3 regions of the Leeuwenhoekiella sp. H156 genome follow, and region 2 is predicted to be linked to each of the others. Evidence: riboswitches for the same ligand, from Rfam matches in the RefSeq annotation. Region 2 holds a riboswitch; each other region holds the start of a gene.
What was found. Region 2 has a riboswitch for S-adenosylmethionine ahead of ACSSS3_RS16905 (Na+/H+ antiporter NhaC family protein). Riboswitches for the same ligand answer to the same signal wherever they lie in the genome.

Region 1 (10,354 bases), 1.7 Mb from region 2:
AAGCAAATCGCCGAACGTATGAAAAGCCGTCTGGAGAAGACCTTTACGCTTTCTTTCAGTAAAGATGAATCTATTTATGAAGAGGAAGAAAAACTGGAAGCTCCCGGTGCGGGTGGCGGAATGCGCTTTATGGGTGGCGGTTTTTCGCAAGGCGGAATCTATAAAAATATCGCCGAGGATATTTACGCACGTCAAAACGAACTGATGGGCAAAACCTTTCTCGTTAAAGACACGCTCGCAAAACTGGACTGGAAGCTTGAAAAAGAAAGCAAAATGATAGGTCAGTATGCAGCTTTTAAGGCTACTGCGGTAAAAAAAGCAGAACAAAACCCCTGGGATGCGATGCGACGCAGTCGTAATGCAGATACTACAGCCTCAGAGGCGCCTAAGGAAATGGTGATTACGGCCTGGTACACGCCTCAAATTCCCGTAAGCCAGGGGCCTGATGAATACTGGGGTTTACCCGGTTTGATTCTCGAAGTAAGCGCCGGTCCCACCGTGATTTTATGCAACAAAATTGTCATCAATCCTAAGGAGGGTCTCGACATCGAGATGCCTAAAAAAGGCGATGAGATTAGCCGTGCCGAATATGAAAAAGTGGTGGCCGAAAAAACCAAAGAAATGAGTGAGCGTTTTGGCGGAGGTCGCGGCGGTTTCGGTGGTGGAAGAGGCTAGATCAACGCAAACTACATTCACAATCAACCAAAATTCATGAAATACATTTTCACCTTTTTTCTGTTGCTTAGCCTTACGGTGAAAGCCCAAAGCGTACGCGTAAGCGGTACGGTAAAAGACAGCATCGGCACACCGCTCGAGCTGGCTAATGTTATTGCCACCCGCGCCGATACCGGCGAAATGGAATCCTATGCGATTTCCAATTCTGAAGGACGCTATCAGTTTAACCTGCCCACCGGTGCCGGGTATTCACTGGTTGCCAGTTTCCTGGGATTGGCACCCACTACAAAAGAACTTACGATTGCTAAAGATGCAGCAGATATCGATCTTGATTTTGTGTTGATGCCTGCGGCAAACCAGCTTGATGACGTGGAGATCGTTTACGAAATGCCGGTTGTGGTTCGGGGCGATACCATCGTCTACAATACCGACAGTTTTACCAACGGAACCGAGCAGAAACTGGGCGACGTGCTTAAAAAACTTCCCGGGGTGACCGTAGACGAAGACGGGCAGATTCAGGTGGAAGGGCAGACCGTTTCTAAAGTGATGATCGAAGGAAAGGATTTTTTTGACGGCAGCTCGAAGCTGGCGGTTAAAAACATTCCGGCTGATGCTTTGAAAAAAGTGGAAGTTTTGAAAAATTACAATGAGGTTGACCAGATGCGTGGTTTGGGTAACGACCAGAACAATGTGGCGATCAACCTGAAGCTTAAAGAAGGCAAGAAGAATTTTTGGTTTGGCGAAGTGCAGGGCGGCATTGGCGACGGGGGAGAAACCCGCTATCTGGGCAGTGCCAAGTTGTTTTACTACAGCCCTAAAGGCAGCATCAACATTATTGGGAATACTAACAATACCGGTGACGTGCCGTTCACGTTTCGGGATTACTTCAATTTTACGGGAGGTTTCCGCAATTTTAACCAACGCGGGGGAACTTCATTCAATATTTCAGACAGCGGTTTGGGCTTTTTGGTTACCCAAAATAACCGTGCCCAGATGATCGAAACCAATTTTGCTGCGGCGAACTTCAGTTACGAGGCTTCAGATGCCTGGGATTTGAGCGGTTTTACCTTGTTTAGCGACAATTCAACCGATTTTATGCAGCGCTCCCTGCGCAATTACATCGCCACCGAAGCAACGGAGGTAAATTCTGAAACCAGCAACCAAAGCAACCAGCTGGCGATGGCAAAATTCAGCAGCATCTACAAACCCAACGATAAGCTGCAAATAGATTACGATGTTTTGGCCAAAAAATCGCAACAATCTGAAATGACCGATGCACTTTCAATTTTCACCGATGAGGACGGCATCGTAAACAACCCGATCACCGAGCAAAAAGACAATGACCCCTTTAGTTTAAATCAAAACTTAAACGCGTATTATACGCTTGACGACAAGAATATTTTTGCCGGTTTTGTACAGCATTTGTATCAAAATGAAGATCCGTTTTACAATGCAGTGGTTTCGCAGCAGCCCTTTACAGCAATTCTTCCGCTAGACACGCTTCAAAGCAAAACGCGTTTTGATATCAATCAGGACAAGCTCATCAAGACCAGTAAGCTGGACAGTAAGATTGATTATTATTACGTCATCAACGATAAAAGCAATCTCAACCTCACTTTAGGTACGACCCAGAGCAGACAGGATTTCAATTCTAACATATTTCAGATTTTACAGGACGGAACCGTCAACAACTTTGTAGGAGACACGCTTAATAATGATGTGACCTTTAAATTTAGTGACGTTTTTGTAGGGGCGCATTACAAGTTTAAAACCGGAATTTTTACCATTACACCCGGTCTTACGCTGCATAGATACGATGTGTCATCGGTGCAGTTGGGAAGAGAAACCGGGAACAATCAGTTTAAATTGCTTCCCGATCTTTTTGCAATTGCAGAATTTAAGCAAAGCGAAAGCCTACGCCTTAATTATCAAATGACGGCAGACTACACAGACGTCAACAATTTCGCCGAAGGCTATGTTTTTAATAACTACAACCGTATGTTTCGCGGTAACCGCGATATTGAGAATGCGATTTTTCATACGGCCAGCCTCAATTATTTCAACTTCAATATGTTCAACTTTACAAACCTGAATGGGGGCGTGAGTTATACCCGTCGTATTGATGCTATTAAGAATCAGACCGCGATAAACAGCATCAACCAGGCTTCGTCGCCCATCAACAGCAATTTTGTAGACGAGGTTTTGAGTGCAAACGGGCGTTTTCAAAAGACCTTTAGAAAGTGGAAAGCTAATTTAAGCGGAAACGTTTCGTATAGCGAACTCAATAATATTGTAAATAATGAACCGGCTTTGTCGCAAAATTTCACACAGAATTATACGGCGAGTGTGGAGACCAATTTTAAGAACGCGCCTAACTTTGAGTTGGGCTACAACCGAAGCATCAACAACTATCAAAATGGAAACAGCGATCGTACCTTTTTTACAGACCGTCCTTTTGCCAATGTAGATGTACGATTCTTAAAAGGCTTTACCTTTACGGCAGACTGGAGTTATTACAACTATTTTGATAAAGACGACACGGTACAAAACGAATATTCGTTTTTTGAAGCCTCGTTGCGGTATCAAAAACCCGAAAGCAAATGGGAATTCCGTCTGGATGGCACCAATTTGCTGAATGTAGACTCGTTGAACAACGATAGTTTCAATGAAAATTTCAGCACCACAACCGAGTATTTTGTGATGCCCCGCATCGTAATGCTCTCGGTGCGATACAACTTATAGAAAGCAATTTTAGTAGCGTTAAGAAGAAAACCCGGAGACTCAATTGAAGTTCCCGGGTTTTTGATTTTAGGAGAATAGGCTTTATTCAAGTTGTCAGTTTTGCTTTACCTCCACAATTTTAGTTTTTGTAATGCGGTACATATAAAATGAATCATCTTTTCTTTCACTTAGAATTACTTTAATTTTTTTCCAGTGCTTTAAAACTAAATATATTTTTTCCCAATATTTATGGCTGCCAAACTCAAAAGCAAAGACGGAAACTTTGTAACGTTTTAAAACCTTATAGTGAGCTTTTAACGCCTTACGATCGAACGTAATCCAAATGCCTTTGTTGTCTCCTATTTTCTTTATTAGAAGTTGATCTTTTATTCCAGTTTTAAATTCTGAAGATGTAGAAAAAATTTCATTCTCAGGTTCATGAATTTCTAGTGAATTTAATGCTTTAGGTATAGCAGGGGGGAAATTCTCATCGAAATAAAGCTTCATTATGCAGCCTTTTCGTGAAATTCAATTGCATCTTTAATACTCAAATTATCAATTTGATATATTTCGGAAATTAAATCAATTGTATCACCATCTTTATACATTTGATAAATTGTGCTTGTAAGAATATTAGTTCCTTTTATTGTAGGTTCACCAAATTGATGGACCGGATCTACGATTACATTGTGTTTTTTACCCAATGGATAAAATGCTTTTGCAATTTTTTTCGAGTTATATTCAATTTTTTGAGAAAAAGGCTCAATAATATCTCTAATAGCGAGTTGCTTTGCAGAATCGGCTTTAATCAATGTTTTGTCACGGTATTCGAACAAAATATCTGATCCAGAGGCATACAAAGTTGAATGAGCAAAAGGATAATTTGTATTAATCTCCTCGGATAAAAATTTATGAACCTCGAAAACCTTTTGGTAGGATATTCCAAATTCTTTTAGCGTGTAAAAAACTTTCAATTCGATTAATGTCTGAAAATTAACCGAAAGAGCCCCATCTATGTCATAGATAAAATTATGATTTCTATAATTTTTGATTTTGCCATTCCAATACTTTCTAACCAAGTAACTCACTTTGGTTCTTGGAATGCTTAGAATGCCGGCTATATCACTAATAGTGTAAAAGCCGTTTCCGATATCTATAATTTCTTGAGTTTCAGACATAGTAGTAAAAGTAGTTTAAATGTCTAGAAAAACCAATACTTAAAGAGTATACAAATATTCGTTAATACCCCTTTTTCTGCGAAACCGTGTTCTTTAATTCTTCGCCTTTTTCCATCCTTCGGTAATTCTCTGCAATTTGCGGTGCGACCGAAGCGGCGTTGCTCATACTGGCAACGTGCGGAGTGATCAGTATGTCTTTTCGGTTCCAGAATGGATGATCTTCGGGCAGGGGTTCTGTATGAAATACATCCAAAGCGGCACCGCTTAAGTGGTCTTTATCTAAGGCTTCAATCAAATCTGCATCAACCAGATGTCCGCCGCGGGCAACGTTGATGAGGTAGGCACCTTTAGGGAGTTTGCTGAACAGGGAGGCGTTTAAAATACCTTCCGTTTCTTCAGTCAGCGGGAGTAAGCACACTAGAATTTCAGCTTGCGCTAAAAAATCATCCAGCTCATCCTGGGTATAGCTTTTGATGCCTTCGATTTCTTTTCGCGAATGCGACCAGCCACTTACCTGAAAACCGGTTTGCTGAAGCGCCTGTCCTACCGCCTGCCCCAGGGTTCCAAAACCGAGAATACCAACCTGTACATCTGGTACACGCTTATACTGGGTGGGCTTCCATTGGGTTTGATCCTGCAGGTTGCGGTACAAAGGCAGATTTTTAATATGGCTCAGGCATAAAGTCAGCACAAATTCCTCCATATCGCTGGCAAGCTTTTCATCTACCACACGCGTCAGGGTGACATCTTTAGGCAAGGAGGGATCGTTGAACAAATGATCAACCCCCGCACCCATAGAACCGATGACTTTAAGATTGGGATAGGGCTCAAAGCTGCCGTTTGGGGCTTTCCAGGTAACCGCCATCGTAACCGAATTAGGGTCTTTTACCGTTTCGGGAGTTAGGACTTCAAGTGAAGGATCAGCTTCGTGAAGGGCGTCAATCCACGCCTCGTAATCTTTGTTGTTGCGAATAAGTAGCAGAGCCATATATGGAGATGTTTAGGTACAATTTAGAAAAAAGTTCTCAATCGTATTTTTAAGTGGAACATCCCCTCCAACCTCCCCTTCCAAGGGGAGGCTTTTTAAATTCGAGCTCCCTTCCTTTGAAGGAAGGGTTGGGGATGGATGTTTCTAAACTATCCCAAAGGCTTCTTTAACCCGGTCTACATAGTCCAGTTTTTCCCAGGTAAATAATTCCACTTCTTTTTCTACACGACCGCTGTAAGGGCTTTCAAACACTTTGGTTAGGATTTGCGGATCTTTCCCCATATGGCCGTAAGCGGCAGTCTCGCGGTAGATAGGGTTACGCAGTTTAAGACGTTCTTCAATTGCAGCTGGGCGCATATCAAATAACTCACGCACTTTTGCAGCGATTTCACCATTGCTAAGCGATACGTTTTTAGAACCGTAGGTGTCTACAAAGATTGAAGTAGGCTCAACCACACCAATGGCGTACGAAACCTGTACCAAAACTTCATCAGCAACACCGGCTGCAACCAGGTTTTTAGCGATATGACGCGCCGCGTATGCTGCAGAACGGTCTACTTTACTGGGGTCTTTACCGCTGAAAGCACCACCCCCGTGCGCACCTTTTCCGCCGTAGGTGTCTACGATAATTTTACGTCCGGTAAGGCCTGAATCTCCGTGCGGACCTCCAATTACAAATTTTCCGGTTGGGTTTATGTGGTAGATAATCTCGTCGTTAAACAGTTTTGCAAGCTCTTCAGGCAATGCATCTTTAACACGTGGAATCAATATCGAGATAATATCTTTTTTGATTTTAGCCAGCATTTTTTCGTCCTCATCAAACTCATCGTGCTGGGTAGAAACTACAATAGCGACTATCTTTTGCGGCACATTGTCGTCAGAATACTCAATAGTCACCTGAGCTTTGGCGTCAGGACGTAAATAGGTAATGTCTTTTTCCTCGCGGCGCAGCTTAGCCAGTTCGATCATAATGCGGTGCGAAATATCTAACGCAAGCGGCATATAATTCTCGGTTTCTTTGGTGGCATAGCCAAACATCATCCCCTGATCACCAGCACCCTGCTCTTCTTTTGAAGCGCGGTCCACACCCTGATTGATGTCTTGCGATTGCTCGTGAATAAGCGAAATCACACCGCAGCTGTCACCGCTAAACTGGTAGGCACCTTTGGTGTACCCAATGTCATTGATTACGCCGCGTGCGATGTTTTGCACATCGATATAGGTATTGCTTTTCACCTCTCCGGCAAGTACAACCTGACCTGTGGTTACCAGGGTTTCGCAGGCAACCTTAGACTCGGGGTCAAAAGCTAAAAAGTTATCGAGTAGGGTATCGCTGATTTGATCTGCGATTTTATCGGGGTGTCCTTCAGACACGCTTTCTGAGGTAAATAGATAAGCCATCTAAGCAATTTTTAACCACAATGTGGCACATTAAACGTTTTGAAACCAGATCTTTTTCGCGTTTTTAGCGCGCGTAAAAGTTGCTGTGAGTCGTTTGGGAAAGATTTGACAAATGCCGCGTAGGGTAGTGTGGTTACTGCCTTTAGCATTTTTTTAAATCAAAATAGTTTTGATTTAAGAGGTTGCAATCAGTCAAATCTTTCCTCTTTTGAGCGGCAAATGTAGGGATTTTGAAAGTATTACAAAACGCATGGTGTAATCTTGTGAAAAATTTACGCTTCTTAAAATTTCCCTGCTTTTGTTTGCATATCTATAAAAGGTTTTGCAATCTTTGTACCTCACAAAGTTCATACTTTTACTGAAATGTTATCAAGAAAGGCGGAGGGATTAGACCCTGTGAAGCCTTAGCAACCCTTCCCCCGGGATGAAGGTGCTACATTCTACAACAGCGCTGCTGATGATAGATAACTAACGAGTCATTTTTCTTTAAATGACTTTATTGATTTCTTAATAACATTTTTCTTGTAAATGATGCCGAAGGCCGGCAGCAGACTTTGGGTTTAATTTATTTTCAACTCAAAAAAACAGAAAAATGAGTACGCACCAATTTTCGACTCAGGCGCTACACGCCGGTCACGACACTACAGTTAACGGCGGTACCCGCGCGGTGCCTATTTATCAAACCACCAGCTACGTTTTTAACGACTCAGACCACGCGGCGGGTTTATTCAACCTTTCTCAGCCGGGTTACATTTACACCCGTTTGAACAATCCCACAAACGATATTCTCGAGCAACGTCTGGCTGCCCTTGAAGGCGGTATCGGTGCGGTGGTAACCGCGTCAGGTACGGCGGCGATCAACACCGCCCTGCTTACCTTGCTGCGTGCAGGAGATCATATCGTGGCCTCCAGCAGTTTGTATGGCGGGACCTACAATTTGCTTAGCGTAACGCTTCCGCGATTTGGGATCACCACCACTTTTGTAGACCCCTCAGAGGCTTCTAGTTTTAAAAATGCAGTACAGGAGAACACCCGTGCGGTTTTCGTAGAATCTTTGGGTAACCCAAAATTGGATGTACTGGATCTCGAAGCGATTTCCGCTGTCGCGAAAGAAAGCCGCGTTCCACTTATTGTAGACAACACCGTCGCTACACCGGCTTTGCTGAACCCCATCAAACACGGGGCGAATATTGTGATTCACTCGTTAACTAAATACATCAACGGCAACGGAACCTCATTAGGCGGTGCTATCATAGATGCCGGTACCTTTGACTGGTCTAGCGGAAAGTTTCCGGAGTTTACCGAGCCTTCTGCCGGTTATCATGGTTTGGTCTACCACGAGGCTTTAGGACCTGCGGCTTTTATTGCGAAAGTGCGGGTTGAAGGTTTACGCGATCACGGTGCAGCATTGAGTCCGTTTAACGCGTTTCAGATCATTCAGGGTTTGGAAACCCTTACGATACGCATCAGGCAACACAGCGCGAATGCTTTGGCCCTGGCCGAATGGCTCGAAGCTCAGCCCGAAGTAACCTGGGTAAACTATCCCGGCCTCAAGAGCAGTGCGTATTACGATTTGGCTCAAAAATACCTGCCTAAAGGACAAAGCGGTATCGTGACTTTTGGCCTAAAGAGTGGCTTTGAAGGCGCAAAAACCGTAGCCGATAAAACGCAAATCTTTTCCCTTCTGGCAAATATTGGAGATACCAAATCCTTAATTATTCACCCCGCGAGCACCACGCATCAGCAATTGCCTGACGAGGCGCAGGAAGCAACCGGCGTGACCAAAGATTTGATCCGTCTTTCGGTAGGTCTGGAAGATGTTGAAGATTTAAAAAATGATTTAAAAGCAGCTTTTGCACAGATTAAAAAAACGGCAAATGCTTAATAATAAAGCTAAAAGTTAGTGTTCGTGTCAAACTGAGCCTGTCGAAGTTGAGGCTTCGACAAGCTCAGCCTGACAACTATAATGAAGCTTTTTTTAAAAATAAGACTCCCTAAAATGTTACACAAACTGAACCTTCCCGGGTTTAAGACCTTATCCGGTTTTCAACTGGACTTGCCACTCAGCTACGAGACTTTTGGTCAGCAATTGGGCACGGCGCCGGTAATTTTGGTAAATCACGCCCTTACAGGAAATTCGCACGTAAGCGGTCCTGACGGCTGGTGGAATGAAATTATAGGCGACGATAAATGCATCGACACCCGCAAATACAGCATCCTGTCTTTTAATATCCCCGGTAACGGCTATGACGGCTTTTTAATCGAAAACTATAAAGATTTTGTTGCACAGGATGTCGCGCGGGCTTTTTTAGAAGGCCTTAAGGCTCTTGAGATTACCGAGCTTTTCGCCATTATTGGCGGCTCGCTGGGAGGCGGTATCGCGTGGGAAATTGTGACCCAGCAACCGGCGATTACCCAACATTTAATCCCTGTGGCGTCAGACTGGAAATCGACCGACTGGCTTATTGCCAACTGCCAGATTCAGGAGCAGATTCTCAAAAACTCCTCGCAGCCCGTACACGATGCCCGTATGCACGCAATGCTTTGCTATCGCACGCCGGAATCGTTTAAGAGTAAATTTCAGCGCAGCACCAATGAAGACCTCAATATCTTTAATGTGGAAAGCTGGCTCGATCATCACGGTCATAAGTTGAAAGACCGTTTTCAGCTTGCGGCGTATAGGTTGATGAATCAATTGCTGAAAACCATAGACGTGACCCGTGGCCGCGAAGGTTTTAATGAAATCCTGAGTCAGGTTGAAGCCAATATTCACATCATCGGGGTAGATTCAGATCTGTTTTTTACGCCTGCTGAAAACCGCGAGACCTACAAGCAGCTGGCGCAGGTTAAAAATAATGTGACCTATGGCGAAATCAATTCGGTACATGGGCACGATGCGTTTTTAATCGAATTTGAACAGCTTGAGCAGTTGCTGTATCCTGTTTTTAGAGCCGATAGCGCAAAGCTGAAAATTCTCAAATTTGGCGGAAAATCCCTTGCAAACGGAAACGGCCTTGACACGGTTTTGAATATTATTAAAACCAAAGTTGATACTGGCGAGCGCATTGCTGTGGTACTTTCGGCACGGGGTGGCGCCACCGATGAGTTGGAAGCCATTCTGGAAGCAGCATCTTCCGGACTCGAGTTTCAGCATCAATTTGAAGCTTTCAAAAGCTATCAGCAAAGTGATTTTGACGTAGATCTTTCCGATGAATTTAAAGAACTCAAGCGCCTGTTTGAAGGCGTGGCGCTTTTAGGGGATTACAGCAAAAAAGTAAAAGATGAGATTCTGTCTTATGGCGAATTGATTTCGGTAAAAACCGTTACGCATCTGCTGCAAAAGCAGGGAGTAAAAGCTCATTTTGCCGATTCGCGTAAGCTTATTACTACC
Region 2 (10,354 bases):
CCGGGCATCGTATGGCGGTGATTTTAAATGCCAATAACTGGTACATCGGGATGTTTAATAACTCGAGTGCTAAAGACGGTGCGGGAGCCGAATACGCGAACGGGCAGCTTAAACAGGCAGGAATCTATGCTAATGGCAAAATTCAGGAAGTAATGCTCAAAAAATAGGGCAATTGCCCTATAGACTACAAAAGCCCTGTCCACTAGTTTTGATAATGTAAAAAACCTCAATTATGAAAACACTTCTATTCAGCAGCTTATTGCTATTTGGTGCGCTTAGCTTTGCACAGACCGGTCCATGTTCCAAAGGCGATTGCCAAAACGGCTATGGCTTTTATTACAAGAAAGAAACCGGTGATCTGTACCACGGCTTTTATAAAAACGGAGCTTACAACGGCGTTGGATATACCCAAAATGCCAAAAATGACTATTACTGGTCTCAGTTCAAAGACGGAAAAGTAAATGGTTTTACGGTCTATGATGAGGGCCAGGGCAGAACCTGGGGTACTTTTGTAAATGGAGTCAAAACCGGCGATCACGTGCGTGAGATTCGAAAACAAGGCGGGATACAACGGGAGTTAATCACTTATGAAAACGGTGCCGAAATATCCCGAAAAATGCATTCCCCTGCAGAAATAACCGAAGCAACCTGCATCAGCGGTGATTGTACTAACGGTTACGGAATTTATTATCAAAACCGGACGCTGATATCGGGCAAGTTTGAAGACGGATCTTTTAGAGCCGGGGAAATGGTACATATAGACACCAACACCTCAGACTTCTTTATGCCTCCCGTCGAGACCACCTATACCAATTCCTACTTTAAATATTCCATCACCGGAACCGATAACGGAACCAACGAAGCCGGCTATATGTCAATCGGTCCCAAAGCAAATGGAGAATATGTAATGCTCAACCTCAAGCAAAACCTCTTTGCAGCGGCTCTATTTAAAGACAATCAAATGATCGAAAGGTTTTAAATAAGGGGATAAAACCATTTTTGATCAAAACCTGCATTCAAAAGGAGTGCGGGTTTTTTGTTTTCCTTCAACGGATTTTTTGTTTCTGGTTTCTTATTTGGTATTCCTTGTTTCTGATTCCTGATTTTGTCATAACGGTAAACCGCAAACCAACAGAAAACAGAAAACGCCAAACGGCGAACCAATAAGAAATAACAAATCACAAATAAGGAATTGCCTGCGTACATTAATAACAATTTAACCTCTTTCATTCTGTAAGCTTGCTGCGAAGCCCGTAACTTTAGCCAAAAGCAAACAGACACTATGAAAGCAATCGGATTTAAAAAATCACTCCCCATAAGCGAACCCAACAGTTTTATCGCCTTTGAAACCGAAAAACCAAAGCCTGAAGGTCACGATCTTTTGGTACAGATTCAGGCGATTTCAGTTAATCCCGTAGATTATAAAATACGCCAGAATGCCGCTAAAGATCAGAAACTGGACACTCCTAAAATCATCGGTTGGGATGCCGTGGGTATTGTAGAGGAAGTAGGCGAGGAGGTAAGCCTGTTTAAAGCCGGGGATGCCGTGTATTACGCAGGGGATTTAACTCGTAGCGGTTGTAATGCTGAATACCAACTCATAGATGAACGCATTGTAGGCCGTAAACCTAAAAATTTGAGCCTGGCTGAGGCCGCAGCAATGCCGCTGACAACCTTAACGGCCTGGGAAAGTATCTTTGACCGCATCAAGTATAACGAAGCAACAGATAAGGGTAAGAGCATTTTATTCCTAAACGGAGCCGGCGGAGTAGGTTCTATCGCGATTCAGTTGGCTAAAAAACTCACCGGTCTTACCGTGATCGCCACCGCTTCGCGTGACGAGACCCGGGACTGGTGCCAAAAAATGGGAGCAGATTTTGTAGTAAATCATCACAATCTAAAAGAAGAACTTGAAGGCATTGGCCATACGCAGATTGACTACATCCTCGATTTTGTTGATTTAAAGGAATACTGGCAACAACTGGCTGACCTGATCAAGCCTCAGGGCCATATACTTTCAATCACCGGAAGCAGCGATCCGCTCAATCTCAACCTGCTCAAAAACAAAAGCGTCACGTTCTCATGGGAGTTGATGTACACCCGATCAATGCATCAAACACCCGATATGCAACGCCAGCACGATATTTTGAACCGGGCAGCAGATTTGTTTGAAGACGGAACCCTGCAACCCACCGTTACCACCGTATTTGAAGGCTTTAGTGTAGAAAATCTCAAAAAAGCCCACGAACTTCAGGAAAGCGGAACCAGTATCGGGAAGAATGTGATTGTGTATTAAAAAACTATAAAAGAAAAACCGATGCGTAGTACAGCTCCCTCCCTTATAAAATTCCTTCAAGCCTTTGTTGTAATGCTTGTGCTATTTCAAGTGACAAGCTGCAAAGGCCAGAATACCGAAAGCAAGCAGGAGGGAAGTGACACTGCTGCTTACACCTACAGGCCGGGAAGTGTAAACGGAATCGGAAAATGGTTTATGGGGCGTGAGATTGCCCACGTTATGGGTTTTCAGGGGATGGAATGGCTCAACCGACCTGAACGCGAACAGGAAGAAAACGTTTCGCGACTGCTTAAAAATATGAACATTCAGGCTGATGATGTCATTGCCGATATTGGAGCAGGCTCCGGCTATCACGTGTTTAAAATGGCAACACAGGCACCCGAAGGAATGGTGTATGGCGTAGATATTCAGGAGGAAATGCTTGCCGAAATGAAACGCGTGCAGCTAAAAACCGGCATTACCCATGTTACTCTGGTCAAAGGAAGCGCGCAAAGCGTTAATCTTCCCGAAAATAAAGTGGACAAAGTACTTATGGTTGATGTGTACCATGAGTTTGAATTTCCGCTGAAAATGCTGGCATCCATTAAAAAGGCGATGAAAGCCGATGCTAAACTTTACCTGATCGAATACCGCGGCGAAGATCCCAACATTCCCATCAAAACCATTCATAAAATGACCGAGGGCCAGGCCGTTAAAGAACTCCGCGCTGCCGGTTTTACCTTGGTTGAAAACATAGCTAATCTGCCCTGGCAGCATTGCATGGTATTTCAGAAAGGAAGTTAAATGTTAATCGTTAATTGGAATTTAAAAAACAGTAAACCGAAAACTGAAACAACATCCCTCTAAATCTCCCTTCCAAGGGAGACTTATATTTAGTGTTTAAAATATAATCTTACGTGAAAAATCAGCTCCCTGCTTTCCCGAACCTTCGGGAGGAGAAGGGTTGGGGATGAGGAGAAGACTTCTTTTTTGCGTTAATTGGGATTCTGCAAAAACCGAAAACGGAAAACCGTAAACCGAAAACGCACCTCTAACATCTAAAAAACCTACTCCGTCAGTGAATCCTCCAGCTCCAGGGCTTCGTCTTCGGTGTTGAAAGTAGGGACAGATTCTTTCAGGCGGTTAAATTCTTCAATACGCTCGGCATCTTCTTCTTCGCCGGTAAAGTATGGAAATACGTCAACCACCGGTGACTCGGCGATAGCCGGAATGCTGTATTCACCCATCGTATCGCGCATGACATGCTGCGTGTTTTCATAAGCTTCCTTGACGTCGTTAGCCTGTACCAGCAGATACTGGTTCATTTTGCGCTCTTTTCCGCTGTTTTCGTCGTAGGCAATAAGCGCCACTTTAGATTTAAACCAGCGATCGGCATTTTCAAACGGATGCACTTCTGCGAAATTAGCCACCTTGATGTTGGTGATCAGCATACCTTCCCCTTCATTGAGAAACGGACGCATCTCCTCGGTAATGCGCTTTTCAGCTTCGGTATAGGATACCGCATCTACCAGAAAAGGCTCGGTTTTTAGCTTTCTCAGGCCGGAAGCTTCATCAAATTTGGCATATTTTACTTTGCATTCGTACCAGGTTACGCTCATAATTTTTCAAATTTTAGGACGCCAAAAATAGGATTTCGCGAAGGCCATTCAAGCTTTTAAAGCAGATAGATATTCACAATTTAAAGCAGAATCACTTAGAGGTTTCAAACTGAATGGCTTAGCTCTTTTAGGCATCAGGAAAAAGAATCCCGTGAATTTTTAACTTTGCCGATGCCAAAAAAAAGTTTTAAAAGTGCTGGAAAAAAGAACACAAGTACCCCGGGAATATGATCCCGATCCTGACAAGTTTATTTATTGTTTAGAAGGCGTTGCCGATGTAGATGCAGATCAAATTACCGAAGTTCAGAAAAGTCTGGAAGAACTGGCGCTTCAGTTTGGTGTAGCCAGCATTTACCAAACCTGCGATACCATTGAAGGTCTGGAAGCGAGTTTAAACACGCTAATCGTGGACGATCACCATTTTAAGGAATACGAAATCATTTACCTGGTAATGACCGGAGAAGCCAATAGTATTTGTTTAAATAACTACTATTACAGTTTTCAGGAAATAGCAGAGCTTTTTGAAGGAAAATTAAGAGGAAAAATCCTGCATTTTTCAAATGCCAAAGTGCTGGATCTCGACGAGGAAGAAGCGCAGTATTTTCTGGATATCACAAACGCAAAAGCGGTTTCCGGCTATGGAAACGCCGTTGACGGACTGAGTAGCTCTAATCTGGATAAAGTCTTCTTTAACCTGTTTAATGAAGACGACGACCTCTTTAATGTGGTAGAGGAGCTGCACCAAAAGCATTACACCGCTTGCAAGGTCCTGGATTTTAGAATGTATTATTAAGGCTTTGCCTGCTTTTGGACTAACTAACCGGATTTTAGAATCTCAATTTTGCCATTAGAATTGAACACTATATGTTTTGAGGAATGTAGATCATTACGTCAGTACCGGCCTACAAAAATTTATCGTAAAATTTGAAATGAGTGAGCGTAAAATTTTAGACTGTTTGAGCTTCACGAATTTTGATATTAAGTACATCTATACAAGCGAGTTTCTAAAATTTAGCGAGGGAATGATAAATTTAGATAAAGTTTTGTCAGCCTTGATCTTTTGGTTCTTTGGCATCAAGGCAAAAGAACAGAAACTTGAATTGAAGTTGAAGTTTCTCAATTTTCCTGCCCGCCTCAATAGACGGGTTGGTTCTTTGGCATCAAGGCAAAAGAACAGGAATACAAATAGAAGTTAATGTGTTTGTACTCCCAAAACAGAAATCACCTGGTTTCAAGAAAACACCTTTTAAACGCAAAAAATCTAATGCTGAAACACTTCGTGATTTTAAAATCAGTAAAATTCCGGTTAAAAAAAAACCGAATTAAACACTTTGAGATTTCGCTTTGCGCATAGGATTAAACAGGATAAAAAGCAGCGTGTAGAGGAGCAACAGGAGTAGATACCAGGTGTTTGACATCAGGTCTAAATAATCGATATTTCCGTTTGAAAAACTCAGAATCATCAAAACCTGAGCTCCATAAGGCAACAATCCCTGCGTGATACAGGCAAAAATATCAAGTATAGAAGCTGTTTTTTTAGGGTCTAATGCGTACTCGTCGTTGATGCTTTTGGCAATAGGTCCGGCGATAATGATCGAGACCGTATTGTTTGCAATGGCCATATTGATGCTACTTACCAAAGTAGCAATGCCCAGCTCTGCCGTCTTTTTATTTTTAATCAGCTTTTTAATGTTTTCCAGAATAAAAGCAATCCCGCCGTTAAGCGAAACCAATGCCGCAAGACCTCCGGTAAGTAACGACAAAAGGAAGATTTCGGTCATATTGGTAAAGCCTTCATAGGCAATTTTGGTAGATTCCAACAGCGTAAAGTCCCCGTAGGCAATACCCAGAATGGCTGCTGCCAGGACACCTAGAAAAAGCGTGATAAACACATTAAGCCCTGCTATAGAAAGTACTATAACCAAAATATAAGGGCTTATTTTGAGTACGTCATATTCATAATTCACGGCAGTTTCGGCGGCAATGCTAAGATCCAGTCCCTGAAAAACCAAAATAGCAACCGTACCCAGTGCTGCGGGTATCGCGATTTTAATATTCTGTCGAAATTTAGCACTCATTTTAGTCCCCAGCGACTGGGTAGCCGCAATGGTCGTATCGGAAATCACCGATAAATTATCTCCAAACATACTTCCGCCCAGAAGTGCCCCGCATAGAATCGCCAGGTCTGCGCTGCTGTTGGCCGCAAAACCCACCACAATAGGAGCCAGGGCAACAATCGCCCCAACCGATGTCCCCGTAGAGACCGACAGGAAGCCCGCAATAACAAAAATCCCCACGTAGATATACTGTATCGCAATAGCATCGAGACCCAGATTGACAATGGCATCGACACTGCCGGTGGCGTTGGTGATCGCTGCAAAAGCACCGGCAAGCAGATAAATCAAACACATGGTGAGTATTTTATCATCCCCACAACCCTGTAAAAGGCTCGCTATTTTGGTGTTGATGGGTTGCCTGAATTGGATAAACGCGACTACAATACCCGCGATAACGGCAATGGGAGCAGGAAGTGCATAAAAATCATTTTGATAGATGCCCACACCCAGAAAAGTGCCCACAAAAACAAATAAAGGGAATAGTGCTGAAAATTTGGGAATAGGCTGCGCAGTCTGTGCCATAGCTGTTTTTTAGCTCAATACAGGAAATAGCAGGAATTACAAAGAGGTGTTAACAAGGTTTCCAGGTAATTGGCTTATCTATTTTAGCACCTTGCTCGTTAATGCAGGTTGCTATCTCCCTTATGAGATTCTGGATAATTTATTTAAGGCGGCAAAAGTACTTTAGGAAAGTCTATTAAAAGATCCTGAAAAGTTAATCTTTTGATAAGGTAAGCCCCGGCCCGTTTGCGCGCACAGGGGATGGGAGGGAAGTGGGCTTTTTATGGAGCAGGGCGTATAAAACCACAAAGCGTATAAACTACTGCGTGTTTACCGGACTTTGGAAACTAAAAATAAGATTAACCCTTATATTTACACCAAACGACATGAGATGATGACAGACGAAAACTTTATGCAGGAAGCGGTAAACGCGGCTTTAAAAGGAATGCAAAACAACGAGGGCGGACCCTTTGGCTGCGTGATTGTGAAGGACGGAAAAATCATAGGAAAGGGCAACAATAAAGTGACGTCAACCAATGATCCCACGGCGCACGCCGAAGTCACCGCCATACGCGATGCCTGTAAAAACCTCAATAGCTTTCAGCTTACCGGCTGTACGATTTATACCTCCTGCGAACCCTGCCCGATGTGCCTGGGCGCGATCTACTGGGCACGCCCCGATAAAGTGTATTACGGCAGTACCAAAACCGATGCGGCAAACATTGGCTTTGACGATGCCTTTATCTATAAGGAATTGGAGTTACCCTACAACGAGCGCAGTATCCCTTTTAAACAGTTGGCTCCCGAGATTGCCATCAAGCCTTTTGAGGAATGGACGGAAAAAGGGGATAGGGTGGAGTATTAATATTTATGTTGAAGAATAAGTGCTTTTCATTTTAAGCTCAACTATAAATTATTTTTCAATCAATTAAAAGCTGAGTAGAGGGGAGTTGCTCAAAAATTTAAAAGTATGGATGAATAGAGCTGGGGTTTGGTATTCAGTATTTTAAACATTTTAGTATCATATTGTTAAATAGGTCAGAGAAGCTGATCACTTCTTTTAAAAAATAAAATCATATTTTCGTTTTTAAAACTCTGTAAAGTTGGTAGTGAAAAAAAATAGATTAAAAGCTGTTGACTTTTTTTGTTCAGCTGGAGGTGTTACATGTGGTTTTAAACAAGCTGGAATCGAAGTTCTAGGTGGCATCGATATAGATAAAAACTGCAAAGAAACTTATGAAATTAACAATAGCGCAAAATTTCTAAACGCAGATGTTTCTAAATTAGATAAAAAGCAAATTGGGAAATTTTTCAAAATTAGAAGAAATCAAAGAAACCTAATATTTGTTGGCTGTAGCCCTTGTCAGTATTATTCTAATATCACTACTAATAAGTCGAAGTCTAAGAAAACGAGACTTCTTTTAGAAGATTTTCGAGAATTCGTAGAGTTTTACAGACCAGGTTATGTATTTATCGAAAATGTACCAGGATTTGATAAAAACCCAAAAAGCCCCATCGAGCGATTTAAATCCTTTCTAACTGATGAGGGATATGTTTTTGATGATGGCATATTGAATTCAAAATATTTTGGTGTACCTCAAAGTCGAAGAAGGTATGTTTTAATGGCTACCAGGATAAAAAAGAAAATATCCATTCCGAATGAAGATCGATCATATGTTAAAACTGTAAGAGAAGCAATTGGTAACTCTGAAAGGTTTCCAGTAGTAGATGCGGGAAATTTTGATACAACTGACTTTCAGCATACAACGGCTAGACTAAGTAAAGTGAATTTACAAAGGATTCGATTAACAAAACACGATGGAGGAGATCGTAGGGACTGGCCACAAGGTATAAAGCCGAAATGCTATAACACGCACAAGGGTCATTATGATGTTTATGGCAGAATGTTCTGGGACAAACCTGCCCCAACTATTACTACTAGATTCAATAGCTACTCGAATGGAAGATATGGTCATCCAGTGCAGGATAGAGCAATTTCATTAAGAGAGGGTGCAGTTTTACAAAGTTTTCCAATAGACTATAAATTTTATTCATCAAGTAATGTAACTATTGCTAAAATGATAGGAAATGCCGTACCTCCTTTACTTGCTAAAAATGTTGGAAAAATCTTTAATTCATGAAGCATATTGAATTAATAAATGAATTTACTTCCACTTTAAGTGAAATGAGTATGAATCAATTAATTGATTCAGCTCAAAATGATTTGTTGGAAGATACTGATATTCTTTATTTAGCTAATAAATTGGCAAATTCGGGAGATCAGATAGTCCTACCACATGATATTATCACTGCGGATATTCCATCAACTGGTGGTCCATCATCACTTTCTACTCTGATTTGTCCTTTAGTATTACGAGAGATTGGCTTTATTGTTCCTAAATTGGGAGTACCAGGCAGACCTGCTGGAGGTATAGATATCCTTAATCAAATTCCTAACTATAAGATTGACTATAATAAAGCAGAACTTTTAAAGTGCCTAGAAAAAAATGGTTATTGCCATTTTATTGCAAATGAACACTATACACCCGCTGATGCTAAACTTTTCCGGCATAGAGTCAAATTAAATGCTACTGCAGTTCCTGCTTTGGTAATTGCAAGTATTCTTTCCAAAAAAATTGCTGTTGGATTGAAAATAACTGGATTAGATATCCGGGTTTCTAAAAATGGCAATTTTGGAAATAATCTTAATCAAGCAATAGAAAATGCAAATAGATTTATCAAAATTGCAAAAACAGCAGGGGTTAATGCCATCTGTCTAATAAGCGACTTAAATTTCTTACAACAACCATACATTGGTCGCGGAGAATCTTTACTTGCTCTTGCTGAACTATTTGATGGAAAACCTTGTGATTTATTATATAATCATTTTCAGAGATGTATTTCTATGTCTCTAGAGTTGTCAAATGTTAAAAGAAGCACCTTTTCGATTGAATTAAAACAAATAAGGTCTCATTTTAAAACAAATATTTTATCTCAAAATGGTTCCTGGGAAGGATTCATAAATAAGAGTAATGACATAAAGGAGAAACATTCCAATTTCATATACGCTTTATCAACAGGTTATTTAAGGATTGATTTATATCAATTAAAACTTTTAATTGTAGGTTTTCAAAATAAATATAATTCGCCCGCAAACAAATTCTCGGATCCGTGTGGAGTTATATTTATTAAAAATGATAATGAACTGGTTGAAAAGGGAGAAGCTGTATTAACATTTAGATTTAATTATTCAGAGGACTTCGTGAAATTCAGAAATGGTCTTTTGAGTTGTTTGATATATAAAGAAACAAAAGACCACCAATTTGAATACCAAGTAATAAGATAAAAAATGGCAAAACTAGGATGTTTCAATTGTCCTGAAATTGGACACGATAATACGAGAAAACTTGATGGTATTTGCCCAACTTGTGGACAAAAATATGGTTTTCCTTTAGATTTTTTTCCAGAGTTTATAGATAGTTATAAAGTAATAAAACCGCTAAGTAGAGGATTTTATGGCGCTACATATGTTGTAAAAAATGAATTACTAGATACCGAATTTGTAATAAAAATAATACCTAAAAGTATTTATGAACTTCATAATAAAGATTTTCAACAAGAATGTAGAGATCATGCTCAATTAGCAAGGGGCAGTCAACATATTGTTGGTATTACTGCAATGGGTAGTGATTTAATCAAATTTAGTAACGGACAGAAAGTTGATTGTCATTACCAAGTGTTGGATTACATCTCTGGACAAGTTTTGAAAGAAGTTTTAGAGGGCGAAGAACAATTAAGTGCTACAAATGTGGCACAAATAGCTATTGACTTATTTAGGATAT
Region 3 (10,354 bases), 1.6 Mb from region 2:
AAAGTTACTGGCCGATAAAAACAACGTTTTACTGATTAAGAATAAGAAATCCCTGCCAGACAGTTTACAATACCTGTTGCAAGGCTTTCAGGCTGAAAAAATGAAGAAGTGGACGGTGTATTACTAAAGGCGGTAACCTATACCAAATTCTACCGCTTCAGCCTTTGCTCCGTGAGATTTGAGCGTGATAGCGCCGAAGATTTTATCGGTAAAATAACGTTTTAAACCGCCTCTGAAATAAACCCGGCCTTCAAAGTCGTAGTCATAATAAGCATAATAACCAAACTGCGTTACAAAGGCATTTTTGTTAAACCGAAGTTCATGTCCCAGAAACACTCCAAAACGCTTCCAATCCTCGTCTCCTGTGGTACCCAGACGTGGCAGAGCAATACTCTCGTACTCGATCTGGTCTTTTAAAAACGGACTCAGAAAAAAGTCAACACCCGCCTGAAGCGTGCTTTTATGCGTAATGCGCTTATCTACAAATGCCGAAGTAACCAGAAAAGGACGCTGCCCCAAACCGATGTAGTCGCTTTCATTAACCCCGCCACGCAAAACCAAATTCAGTTTTAAAGGCTCAGTATAGCGGCTTTTGACATTTGGGATATACTCGGGTCGCTCTTCGTCATCCAACTGGTAATTCAAACCCAGGTTGAAGGCAAACGAGTTGGTACTCGCATTAGGCGCCTTTACATTAGCATTCGAATAATGGATTAAGGAAATACCGGTTTGTAAACCTATTCGATCTATAATATTGGGTTGCTTATAGTTTACCATAACAAAGGTTGAACTCAACAAGGTAGAACCGTAAGCATTATTTCTAAAGTTATCATCCAGGTCAAAAGGCTTAGTCGTCGCAGCAATACCCTGACCAATACGCAGCATCAGTCTTCGGTTGAGGGCGTAGAAGTTAAAATGACCGTAGAGTCCAAAATTCTGACCCAGATTTTCATTCTTTTGATCCTGCGCAATAAATGAGAACCCGTAATCCGGGTAATTGTAACGGGCTTCCCAATCGTTAAAACCATAGGTCATACGATTATAACTCAGAATTACACCCGTAGGATGCCCGGTAATTAAATGCGCAATGTCCTTATTGTGCTGCAGGATGGTTCCGTAAAAAAAGTTGGCATCCAGGCTGTACGGCTTAACTTCGGTTTCCTGGGCCATAACAGAAAAGCCGCAACACACTAAAAACAGGATTCGGTAGATCATTCGATTTTAACTATCGGGCAAATGTATCAAATAGTATTCGAATTTATTCCCCTAAAAAAGTTCAGCCGCAATTGCCTTGATGTTGTCGCTTTTCCCCATAGAATAATAGTGCAATACCGGCGCACCGCCTTCCATAAGCTCGCGCGATTGCTGTATCGCCCACTCAATCCCTACCTGACGCACGTCATTGTTGTTTTTGCAGGCATCAACAGCATCAATGAGATCCTGAGGCAAATCAATTTTAAAAACCTGCGGCAGCAGTTGTAGATGGCGTTTAACCGCAAGTGGCTTAATTCCCGGAATAATAGGAATATCAATTCCTTCAGCGCGCACCATATCTACAAACTCGAAGTATTTTTTATTATCAAAAAACATTTGGGTCACCACATAATCAGCACCGGCCTCCACTTTTTGAATAAGGCGTTTTAGATCGGTTTTTAACGAAGGAGCTTCCAAATGCTTCTCCGGATAGCCTGCCACACCGATGCAGAAATCAGAACAGTCTGAAGTTTCAATTACATTATTAAGATAGCGGCCTTTATTCATATCGGCAATTTGCTCTACCAGCCCCAAAGCAAACTCGTGCCCGCCTTTGGTAGGTTCAAAATACTGCTGCTCTTTCATCGCGTCACCGCGCAAGGCCATCACGTTGTGAATACCCAGATAATGGCAATCTACCAGCAGATATTCGGTTTCTTCTTTGGTAAACCCGCCACAAAGCACGTGCGGCACGGTATCCACATCGTATTTGTGCTTAATAGACGCGCAAATCCCCAGAGTTCCGGGTCGCATACGCGTGATTTTTTTGTCGAGCAGACCGTCTTCTTTCTCGATATACACAAACTCCTCACGCGAAGTCGTCACATCAATAAACGGAGGTTTAAACTCCATCAAAGGGTCAATATTATCGTACAATTCCTGAATGCTTCGGCCTTTGCGTGGCGGTATCAATTCAAAAGAAAAAAGGGTTTTACCGTCTGCTTTTTTTATGTGATCTGTAATTTTCATATTTCGCTCCCTCCGCCCGCTCCAAAGGAACGGGAACCGGATTTATTTATTCTATTAATATTCATTTTTGGGCGCCTCCCTGCGGGCCGGGCTTTCGCTGGTCGCTGTCCTGGCTACCGCCACGACGAGCTCCAACAACAGCTCAATCCCTGGCGCTTTTAATCTGCGATATTCGGGTTTAACCACTTTTCAGCGGTGCGCACTTCGATAGCTTTCCGCTTTGCGAAATCTTCAACCTGATCCATTTTGATTTTACCCAAACCAAAATAACGCGCCTCCGGATGTGCAAAATAATACCCGCTCACCGAAGCAGCCGGCCACATCGCAAGGCTTTCAGTCAATTCAACTCCTATGCGTTCTTTGACATCGAGCACATCCCAAATGGTTAGTTTTTCCAGATGGTCCGGGCAGGCGGGATAACCCGGTGCCGGCCTGATGCCCTTATACGCCTCTTTGATGAGTTCGTCATTAGACAACTCCTCATCGCTGGCATAACCCCAATGTTGCTTGCGCACACGCTCGTGCAGGTATTCGGCGAAAGCTTCTGCCAGACGGTCTGCCAGGGCTTTTACCATAATGCTGTTATAGTCGTCGTGCTCCGCTTCATATTTTTCAGCCAATTCCTGCGTACCAAAACCTGCAGTAACGCAAAAACAACCCATATAATCGGTTTTGCCGGTTTCTTTAGGCGCGATGAAATCGGCCAAAGCGATATTCGGTTTACCCGAAGCTTTTTTGCTTTGCTGGCGTAAGGTTCTAAAAAGCCCCCTGGCCCCCGAAGGGGGAACTACAATTTCAATATCGTCGTCGTTTACAGTGTTGGCTTCAAAAAGACCAAAAACGGCTTTCGCGGTCAGCAACTTTTCGTCTAAAATCTTTTTAAGAATCGCTTTCGCGTCAGTAAAAAGTTCGCGTGCCTGCTCGCCTACAACCTCATCTTCGAGAATGTCGGGATATTTACCGTGCAAATCCCAGCTGCGGAAAAACGGTGACCAGTCTATATAATCAACCAGTTTTTCCAGCTCAAAATCTTCGATTACCTGTATGCCGGGCTCGTTGGGTTTAAAAGCCTCAAAATCATCCCAGTCGAGCTTCCATTTATTCTCGCGGGCCTGTGCCAGCGTTAAAAAGTCGCGTTTTTTACCACGGGTTAAAAAGCGGTCCCGGAACAAGGCATAATCCTGTTTGATATCTGCTTTATACTTCAGTCTGGTTTCCGGATTGAGCAAATCGCCCACCACGGTTACCGCTCTGGACGCGTCATTCACATGCACCACTGCTTCCGGATATTCCGGGTCAATTTTTACAGCCGTGTGCGCCTTACTGGTGGTAGCACCACCTATGAGTAAAGGCACGGTAAAGTCCTGACGCTTCATTTCTTTCGCCAGAAAAACCATCTCATCCAATGATGGTGTTATGAGTCCGCTAAGGCCTATGATATCAACATTGCGCTCTTTGGCAGTTGCGATTATCTTCTCAGGCGGCACCATTACGCCCATATCTATAATCTCATAGTTGTTACAGGCCAAAACCACACTAACAATGTTTTTACCGATGTCGTGTACATCGCCTTTAACGGTTGCCATAAGAACCAAGCCAGCCCCCCTTTCCCCCTGAGGGGGAGTTTCGGTCACTATCTTTTCAACGATGCGTTCTAAAACTGCTTCGGTATTTTCTAAAACCTCAACATTTGAAAAGCGAATTACCTTGAACCCTTGTTCCTGAAGCCACTCTGTACGAACCTGATCATGCTCCTTATTTTCGGGCAATTGATGAATTAAACCATCAATTTCTATTACCAAACGTTCTTTGAGACAGACAAAATCTGCAATGTATTTGCCTATGATGTGCTGCCTTCTAAATTTATAGCCCTGTAGTTTTTTGTTGCTTAAATAATCCCAAAGCACTTTTTCAGCCGGAGTGGGATTGTTGTAACGCATTTTTTGAGCAAATTCCTTAAGCAAATCATATAATACCGGGTCTGCCGTGCGCCAGTATTGCTCCCCCATTGGGGGTTGGGGGGCTGCGTTTTTCAATTTCTCCTCTTCAATATACGGTAATAAATAGGCCACAGCCTTTTTCATTACCCGTGCCGATTTAACCACCTGAGGCAGGAACATTTTTCCGTCTCCAAAGAGATCGCCTACCACATTCATACCGGTCATCAAATGTCCTTCAATCACGTGCAATGGCTTTTCTGAAGCCTGCCGTGCTTCCTCCACATCTTCTAAAATATAGGTATCAATACCTTTAACCAGAGCTCGTGTAATACGATCCTGAAGCGGTTCTTCACGCCACGAAAGGTCAACGGTTTTTTCTTTGGCACTGCCTTTTACGGTTTCGGCAAAATCAAGCAGGCGTTCGGTTGCGTCATCCCTGCGATCCAGAATCACATCTTCAACGTGCTCCAGCAAATCTTTCGGGATGTCGTCATAGACCTCAAGCATCGTTGGATTTACAATCCCGATATTCATCCCGGCCTTTATAGCATGGTAGAGAAATACCGAGTGCATCGCTTCGCGTACGGTATCATTTCCGCGGAAACTAAACGAAACATTACTCACCCCACCACTCACGTGCACGTGAGGCAAATTTTCTTTCACCCAGCGGGTGGCTTCAATAAAGTCAATAGCATTGCGACGGTGCTCCTCCATCCCGGTAGCAACCGGAAAGATATTCAGGTCAAAAATGATGTCTTCCGGCGGAAACTTTACCTGATTAACGAGTATATCATAACTGCGTTTGGTGATTTCAAGTCGGCGCTCGTAATTGTCTGCCTGGCCTACCTCATCAAAAGCCATAACGACCACGGCAGCACCGTAGCGCTTTATCTTTTTGGCGTGGCTAATAAATTCGGCTTCGCCTTCCTTCAAACTGATGGAATTCACAACACATTTGCCCTGCACGACCTGTAAACCCGCCTCGATGATTTCCCATTTAGAACTGTCTATCATAATGGGCACCCGGGCGATATCGGGTTCGGCGGCAATCAGGTTTAGGAAGTTGACCATTGCTTTTTTACCGTCAATAAGACCATCGTCCATATTGACGTCAATGATTTGCGCACCGCCTTCTACCTGATCGCGGGCAATGGCTAGTGCCTCGTCAAATTTCTCCTCATTAATAAGTCTTAAAAACCGGCGTGACCCTGCCACATTGGTTCGCTCACCCACATTCACAAAATTGCTTTCGGGAGTGATGACCAGCGGCTCAAGTCCGCTTAATTTAAGGGGTTTGAAGTTTTTAGTATGCTTAGCTGCCTGTACAGTAGTACTCATAACTGGTTTTTATAAAGCTGCCGTTTGTTCTAATGCGGGCAATGGTCTGGGTTTATAGTCTTTTACAAGATCTGCTATTGCCTTGATGTGTTCTGGTGTGGTACCGCAACAGCCGCCTACGATATTGATAAGCTGTTTATCGAGGTAGGTTTTTATTTGCGCTGCCATTTCTTCTGCGGTCTCGTCATATTCTCCAAAAGCGTTCGGTAAACCGGCGTTGGGATAAGCCGAAATCGCAAAGTCTGATTTGGATGAAACCACTTCGAGATAGGGAGTAAGCTGGTTTGCACCCAAAGCACAGTTGAAGCCAACTGAAAGCAAAGGCATATGGCCTATGGAAATCAGGAAAGCTTCCGCAGTTTGACCGGAAAGTGTTCTTCCGGAAGCATCGGTAATCGTGCCACTTACCATCACAGGCACCTCAATACCGCGCTCGTCTTTTACCTCTTCGATAGCAAAAAGGGCCGCTTTCGCGTTAAGCGTATCAAAAATAGTCTCAACCAAAAGAATATCTACGCCACCGTCTAGCAGTGCCTCGGCCTGTTGCTTGTAGGCTATGCGTAATTCGTCAAACGAAATTGCCCTAAAGCCGGGATCATTTACATCTGGTGACATACTCGCGGTTTTATTGGTAGGTCCCATAGCACCGGCAACAAAACGGGGTTTGTCGGGTTGCTTTTCGGTAAACTCCTGCGCGACTCTCCTGGCGATTTTAGCCGACTCGTAGTTGAGTTCATACACAAACTCCTGCATTCCGTAATCTGCCATTGCAATGGTGGTACCGCTAAAGGTATTGGTCTCTACGATGTCTGCGCCTGCGGCAAAATAGCTGGCGTGTACATTAGCAATCGCCTCGGGTTGGGTGATACTCAACATATCATTATTACCCTGTACCGGGCTGGGCCAGTCTTTAAACCGTTCTCCCCTGAAATCTTCCTCGGTAAACTTGTAACGCTGCAGCATGGTCCCCATGGCGCCGTCCAGTACCAAAATTCGCTCTTTTAAAGCCTGATATAATTTGTCTTTACTCATAATCAATTCGTATAAGCTTGTAGCCTCTCCTCTCGGTTTTAAGCACAGTTAAATCTGCTCAAAACAAAGCGCAAAATTAAGTTATTAAGAAGGCAAAAGAGGAGTTCGTAAAACTCGTTTTTTGTTATCTATCTCAACATATGAGTAGAATGTAGCACCTTCTCCGGGAGGAGGGTTGCTAAGGCTTCATCGGGTCTAATCCCTCTGCCTTTCTTGATAACTGCATTAAATAATGAACTGAACTGCAAAGATTAAAAAACAACGGGAGAATACCCAAATTTTAAGGGATTAATGTTTAAACAATTGAAAAAATACCTGCCTCTTTTTTAGACAAATGGCAATATATGCGGACGAAAAACGCATAAATATACTTGTTAAAAAATCAACTATCTGATTTACAGAGTTGTGTGTTTGATTATTTAAGTTAATTTTGTAGTCCCCATTTTTATAACGAAACGTAACTATTTATCTATGCAAAACGCTACTTATCTGGAATCTAGATTTCCAATTGTGGATTATGAGAATGCCTCTGATGCCGTAAAAGAAATCTATGATGACACAAAACGCACGCTACAAATCCCATTTGTACTAAACTGGTTTAAATGCCAGGGCTCTAATCCCATTTTACTAGCCGGAAATTGGGCTAAATTAAAAGCTACCCTAATGCAGGGTAACGTGCCTAACGTTTTAAAGCAACTCATTATTTACAACGTTTCAAAAAAACGCAATTGCTCCTACTGTGCCGAAGCTCACGGGATTTTTGCAGACAGCATGAGCAATCTGGTTAATGAGACGGCAAACTTTAAAGTGACCGAAAACCTGGATAGCCCCATGATTCCTGAAAGCTTTAGAACTGCTATTAAAGTGGTGACCAAGGCAGCTCTGCACTCTAATCAGATCAACGATGAAGATTTTAAGGCATTAAGCGATGCAGGTTTTGACGAGTCTGAAATTCAGGAATTGATGGCTCAGGCCGATCTGGTTAATATGCTGAATACCCTTGCAGATGTTTCCGGTATTAAGATCGATAACGAATTGATGGAAGCCCAGGCTTAAAACCTTTACATTCCTGTGAATCTATCTTCAGCCAAGTATCGCATTACCTACGAGGCATTTTCCAAGTTATCAGGCAGTCTCAGCAAAGTAGAATCTGTTGAAGAGCTTGGAATTGTTGCTAACAGGCATCTTAAGTATTTGTTTAATTTCAAGATGCTTAGGATTGTTATGCTTTTTAAAAACGAAACTGCTGTAAGTTTTACATTCCTTAAATCGAAAGAACCAAAAATCGTAGATAGCGATGAATTACTCGATTACGAAAAGCAACTGTTTAAAGTAAAAATTCCTCTTTTGAGAGCGCTTAACACAACCGATTTACCAGGTCACGCTACAGCTCTTTATGAAAACTGGAATAAGCCAAAATTATGGGGCTGGCATACGACATCAGGCGAACGGGAAATTTGCTTTTCCTTAATTTCAGATGATACCGAAAGCTTTAACCACAGTGATATGGAAATCCTCAATCTGCTGGTTGATAACATCACCTCGAGGTATTTTCAAATCTATCTGAGTCAGCAATTAAAAACCAAAAACTTAAGGCTGAAAGAAGCAATTACAGAAATAGAACTCAAGAATACCGAAATTGAGCGCATCAATAACAATCAACAAAATATTATTTTCCGCAGAACGGAAGAATTGCATTTTAAAAACAAGAAACTTCTCGAACTCTCAAAACTTAATGCTCACGATCTAAGAGAACCTCTAACCCGAATTCTGGGCTTTCTGGAAATCTCTGAACTTTATACCGACGAAGATCTACGAAAAAGTATTCTTCCCAAACTTAAAGAGTCTGCTCTTGAACTGGACCTTATTTTTAGAAGAGTGGTTAGCCAGAGCGAACAAACTGCCTCAAATGCTAATTTAATTGAAAATGGGTATGACTAAGCTGCTTAAAATAATGCTGGTTGATGATCAAAAAATGGCCAATTTCATCAACAAAAAACTTATCGAAGTCACTGATTTTGCCGAAAGTATCATTGATTATACCCTGCCGCGTACAGCTCTTTCTGAACTGGAGAAGGAAAAACCAGACCTGATCTTTCTGGATTTGAATATGCCCGATATTAACGGATGGAGCTTTTTAGACGCACTAAAAGAAAAAGATGACCAGACCCGGGTTGTAATTGTAACTTCAAGCACAAGCGATCTGGACAAAGAAAAAGCCCAGAATTATAATCAGGTGATTGATTTTTTAATAAAACCGCTCAACAAGAATATCATTCTGGACCTCAAAAATAAATTGCGCCCTGCCTGCTAGTCTATAGCCTGCACTACCGCTTTTTCGGCTTCTTTACGCGTACCGTCAAAACCATCTATACCGCTCACTGTGGTATATTTCATCACATAGCGCTTACCGGGATTGATGATTTGATATGCAGACTGGCACATCATCGTGGCCTCGTGGAAACCACATAAAATAAGTTTTAATTTTCCGGGATAGGTGTTTACATCACCTATTGCAAATACACCGGGGATATTAGTCTGGTAATCTAAAGCGTTATCAACTTTGATCGCATTCTTTTCGATCTCAAGACCCCAATCTGCGATAGGACCTAATTTAGGCGAAAGCCCAAATAAAGGAATAAATGCATCAGCCTCCAGTGTGCTTTGTGATTTATCGGCGTGTTCTATAACTACCTGCTCCAACTCATCTGCTCCTGCGAGACCTACAACTTCTGCAGGAGTTACGAGATTAATTTTGCCAAGCATTTTCAATTCACGTACTTTTTCAACAGAATCGAGTGCACCTCTAAATTCATTTCTACGGTGAATGAGTGTAACTTCATCAGCCACATCGGCAAGGAAAATACTCCAGTCCAATGCTGAATCACCACCACCTGCAATGACCACTTTTTTACCGCGATACACTTCAGGATCTTTAATCATATAGGCGACACCCTTGTCTTCAAACTGGTGAATATTTGGTATAAGCGGCTTGCGCGGCTCAAAACTTCCCAAACCACCGGCAATTGCCACCACAGGTGCGTGATGCTGTGTACCTTTATTGGTGGTTACAATAAAACTACCGTCTTCCTGTTTTTCGATAGTCTCTGCACGTTCACCCAATGTAAAACCGGGTTGAAATTGCTTGCCCTGCTCGAGTAAATTGTCTACGAGTTCGCCCGCCATCACTTCAGGAAAACCGGGAATATCATAAATAGGCTTCTTTGGATAAATCTCAGCCAACTGACCACCGGGCTGCGCCAGCGCATCAATAATGTGACATTTCAGCTTTAACAATCCTGCTTCAAAAACGGTGAATAACCCGGTAGGGCCTGCTCCAATAATTAAAATATCTGTCTTTATCATCTGTTCTGTTCTTTGAGCCTTAGCTCCTCATTCTACTCTTAATTCTTCTTGATCAATCCTTTAGTAAACTCATTCAGGGTTTCTACTTTCTCTTCAAAATCCCCTTTTATGGTTTTTCGGTATTCATTTAAATTTTGTACCAGATCGTCAATATTATCCGGTATTACTTCTTCAAAAAACTGCCGCAGGCGTTTTGCGGTAGTGGGTGACTTTCCGTTAGTCGAGATCGCAATCTTGACATTTCCTTTGGTCACAATTCCGCCCATATAAAAATCACAAAGTTCGGGCACATCGGCAATATTGCAGAGCAAAAAACGCTTTCGCGCCAGCTCATAAACGCGCTTGTTTACTTTTGGGCTGTCTGTGGTTGCAATCACAATGTGACGCTTCTTCAACATCGACTTTCTAAACTTCCTTTTGGTGATTTTTACGTTGTATTGTTTCGCGCGCTCCAA

Region 1: linked by a shared signal. The riboswitch ahead of ACSSS3_RS05110 (O-acetylhomoserine aminocarboxypropyltransferase/cysteine synthase family protein) and the one ahead of ACSSS3_RS16905 (Na+/H+ antiporter NhaC family protein) in region 2 are both predicted to bind S-adenosylmethionine.
Region 3: linked by a shared signal. The riboswitch ahead of ACSSS3_RS05030 (homocysteine S-methyltransferase family protein) and the one ahead of ACSSS3_RS16905 (Na+/H+ antiporter NhaC family protein) in region 2 are both predicted to bind S-adenosylmethionine.

The regions. Positions count from the first base shown of each region.
Region 1 is NZ_CP197499.1:1,208,450-1,218,803, reverse strand. Features, by position in the region: gene ACSSS3_RS05140 (GLPGLI family protein) at 1-675, shown strand, start outside; gene ACSSS3_RS05135 (carboxypeptidase regulatory-like domain-containing protein) at 712-3,417, shown strand; gene ACSSS3_RS05130 (hypothetical protein) at 3,511-3,903, opposite strand; gene ACSSS3_RS05125 (DUF433 domain-containing protein) at 3,903-4,574, opposite strand; gene ACSSS3_RS05120 (2-hydroxyacid dehydrogenase) at 4,636-5,562, opposite strand; gene metK (methionine adenosyltransferase) at 5,707-6,963, opposite strand; SAM riboswitch class I at 7,327-7,434, shown strand; gene ACSSS3_RS05110 (O-acetylhomoserine aminocarboxypropyltransferase/cysteine synthase family protein) at 7,556-8,848, shown strand; gene thrA (bifunctional aspartate kinase/homoserine dehydrogenase I) at 8,963-10,354, shown strand, end outside.
Region 2 is NZ_CP197499.1:3,979,594-3,989,947, reverse strand. Features, by position in the region: gene ACSSS3_RS16940 (hypothetical protein) at 1-167, shown strand, start outside; gene ACSSS3_RS16935 (hypothetical protein) at 233-979, shown strand; gene ACSSS3_RS16930 (hypothetical protein) at 976-1,230, opposite strand; gene ACSSS3_RS16925 (zinc-binding alcohol dehydrogenase family protein) at 1,283-2,296, shown strand; gene ACSSS3_RS16920 (class I SAM-dependent methyltransferase) at 2,318-3,079, shown strand; gene ACSSS3_RS16915 (DUF4494 domain-containing protein) at 3,343-3,894, opposite strand; gene ACSSS3_RS16910 (DUF6642 family protein) at 4,088-4,687, shown strand; gene ACSSS3_RS16905 (Na+/H+ antiporter NhaC family protein) at 5,217-6,533, opposite strand; SAM-I-IV-variant riboswitch at 6,579-6,676, opposite strand; gene ACSSS3_RS16900 (nucleoside deaminase) at 6,904-7,377, shown strand; gene ACSSS3_RS16895 (DNA cytosine methyltransferase) at 7,622-8,653, shown strand; gene ACSSS3_RS16890 (hypothetical protein) at 8,650-9,858, shown strand; gene ACSSS3_RS16885 (ORC-CDC6 family AAA ATPase) at 9,862-10,354, shown strand, end outside.
Region 3 is NZ_CP197499.1:1,187,150-1,197,503, forward strand. Features, by position in the region: gene ACSSS3_RS05010 (ArnT family glycosyltransferase) at 1-127, shown strand, start outside; gene ACSSS3_RS05015 (acyloxyacyl hydrolase) at 124-1,215, opposite strand; gene metF (methylenetetrahydrofolate reductase [NAD(P)H]) at 1,267-2,223, opposite strand; gene ACSSS3_RS05025 (vitamin B12 dependent-methionine synthase activation domain-containing protein) at 2,382-5,501, opposite strand; gene ACSSS3_RS05030 (homocysteine S-methyltransferase family protein) at 5,511-6,533, opposite strand; SAM riboswitch class I at 6,655-6,756, opposite strand; gene ACSSS3_RS05035 (carboxymuconolactone decarboxylase family protein) at 7,005-7,589, shown strand; gene ACSSS3_RS05040 (hypothetical protein) at 7,605-8,474, shown strand; gene ACSSS3_RS05045 (response regulator) at 8,467-8,847, shown strand; gene ACSSS3_RS05050 (NAD(P)/FAD-dependent oxidoreductase) at 8,844-9,899, opposite strand; gene ACSSS3_RS05055 (precorrin-2 dehydrogenase/sirohydrochlorin ferrochelatase family protein) at 9,938-10,354, opposite strand, start outside.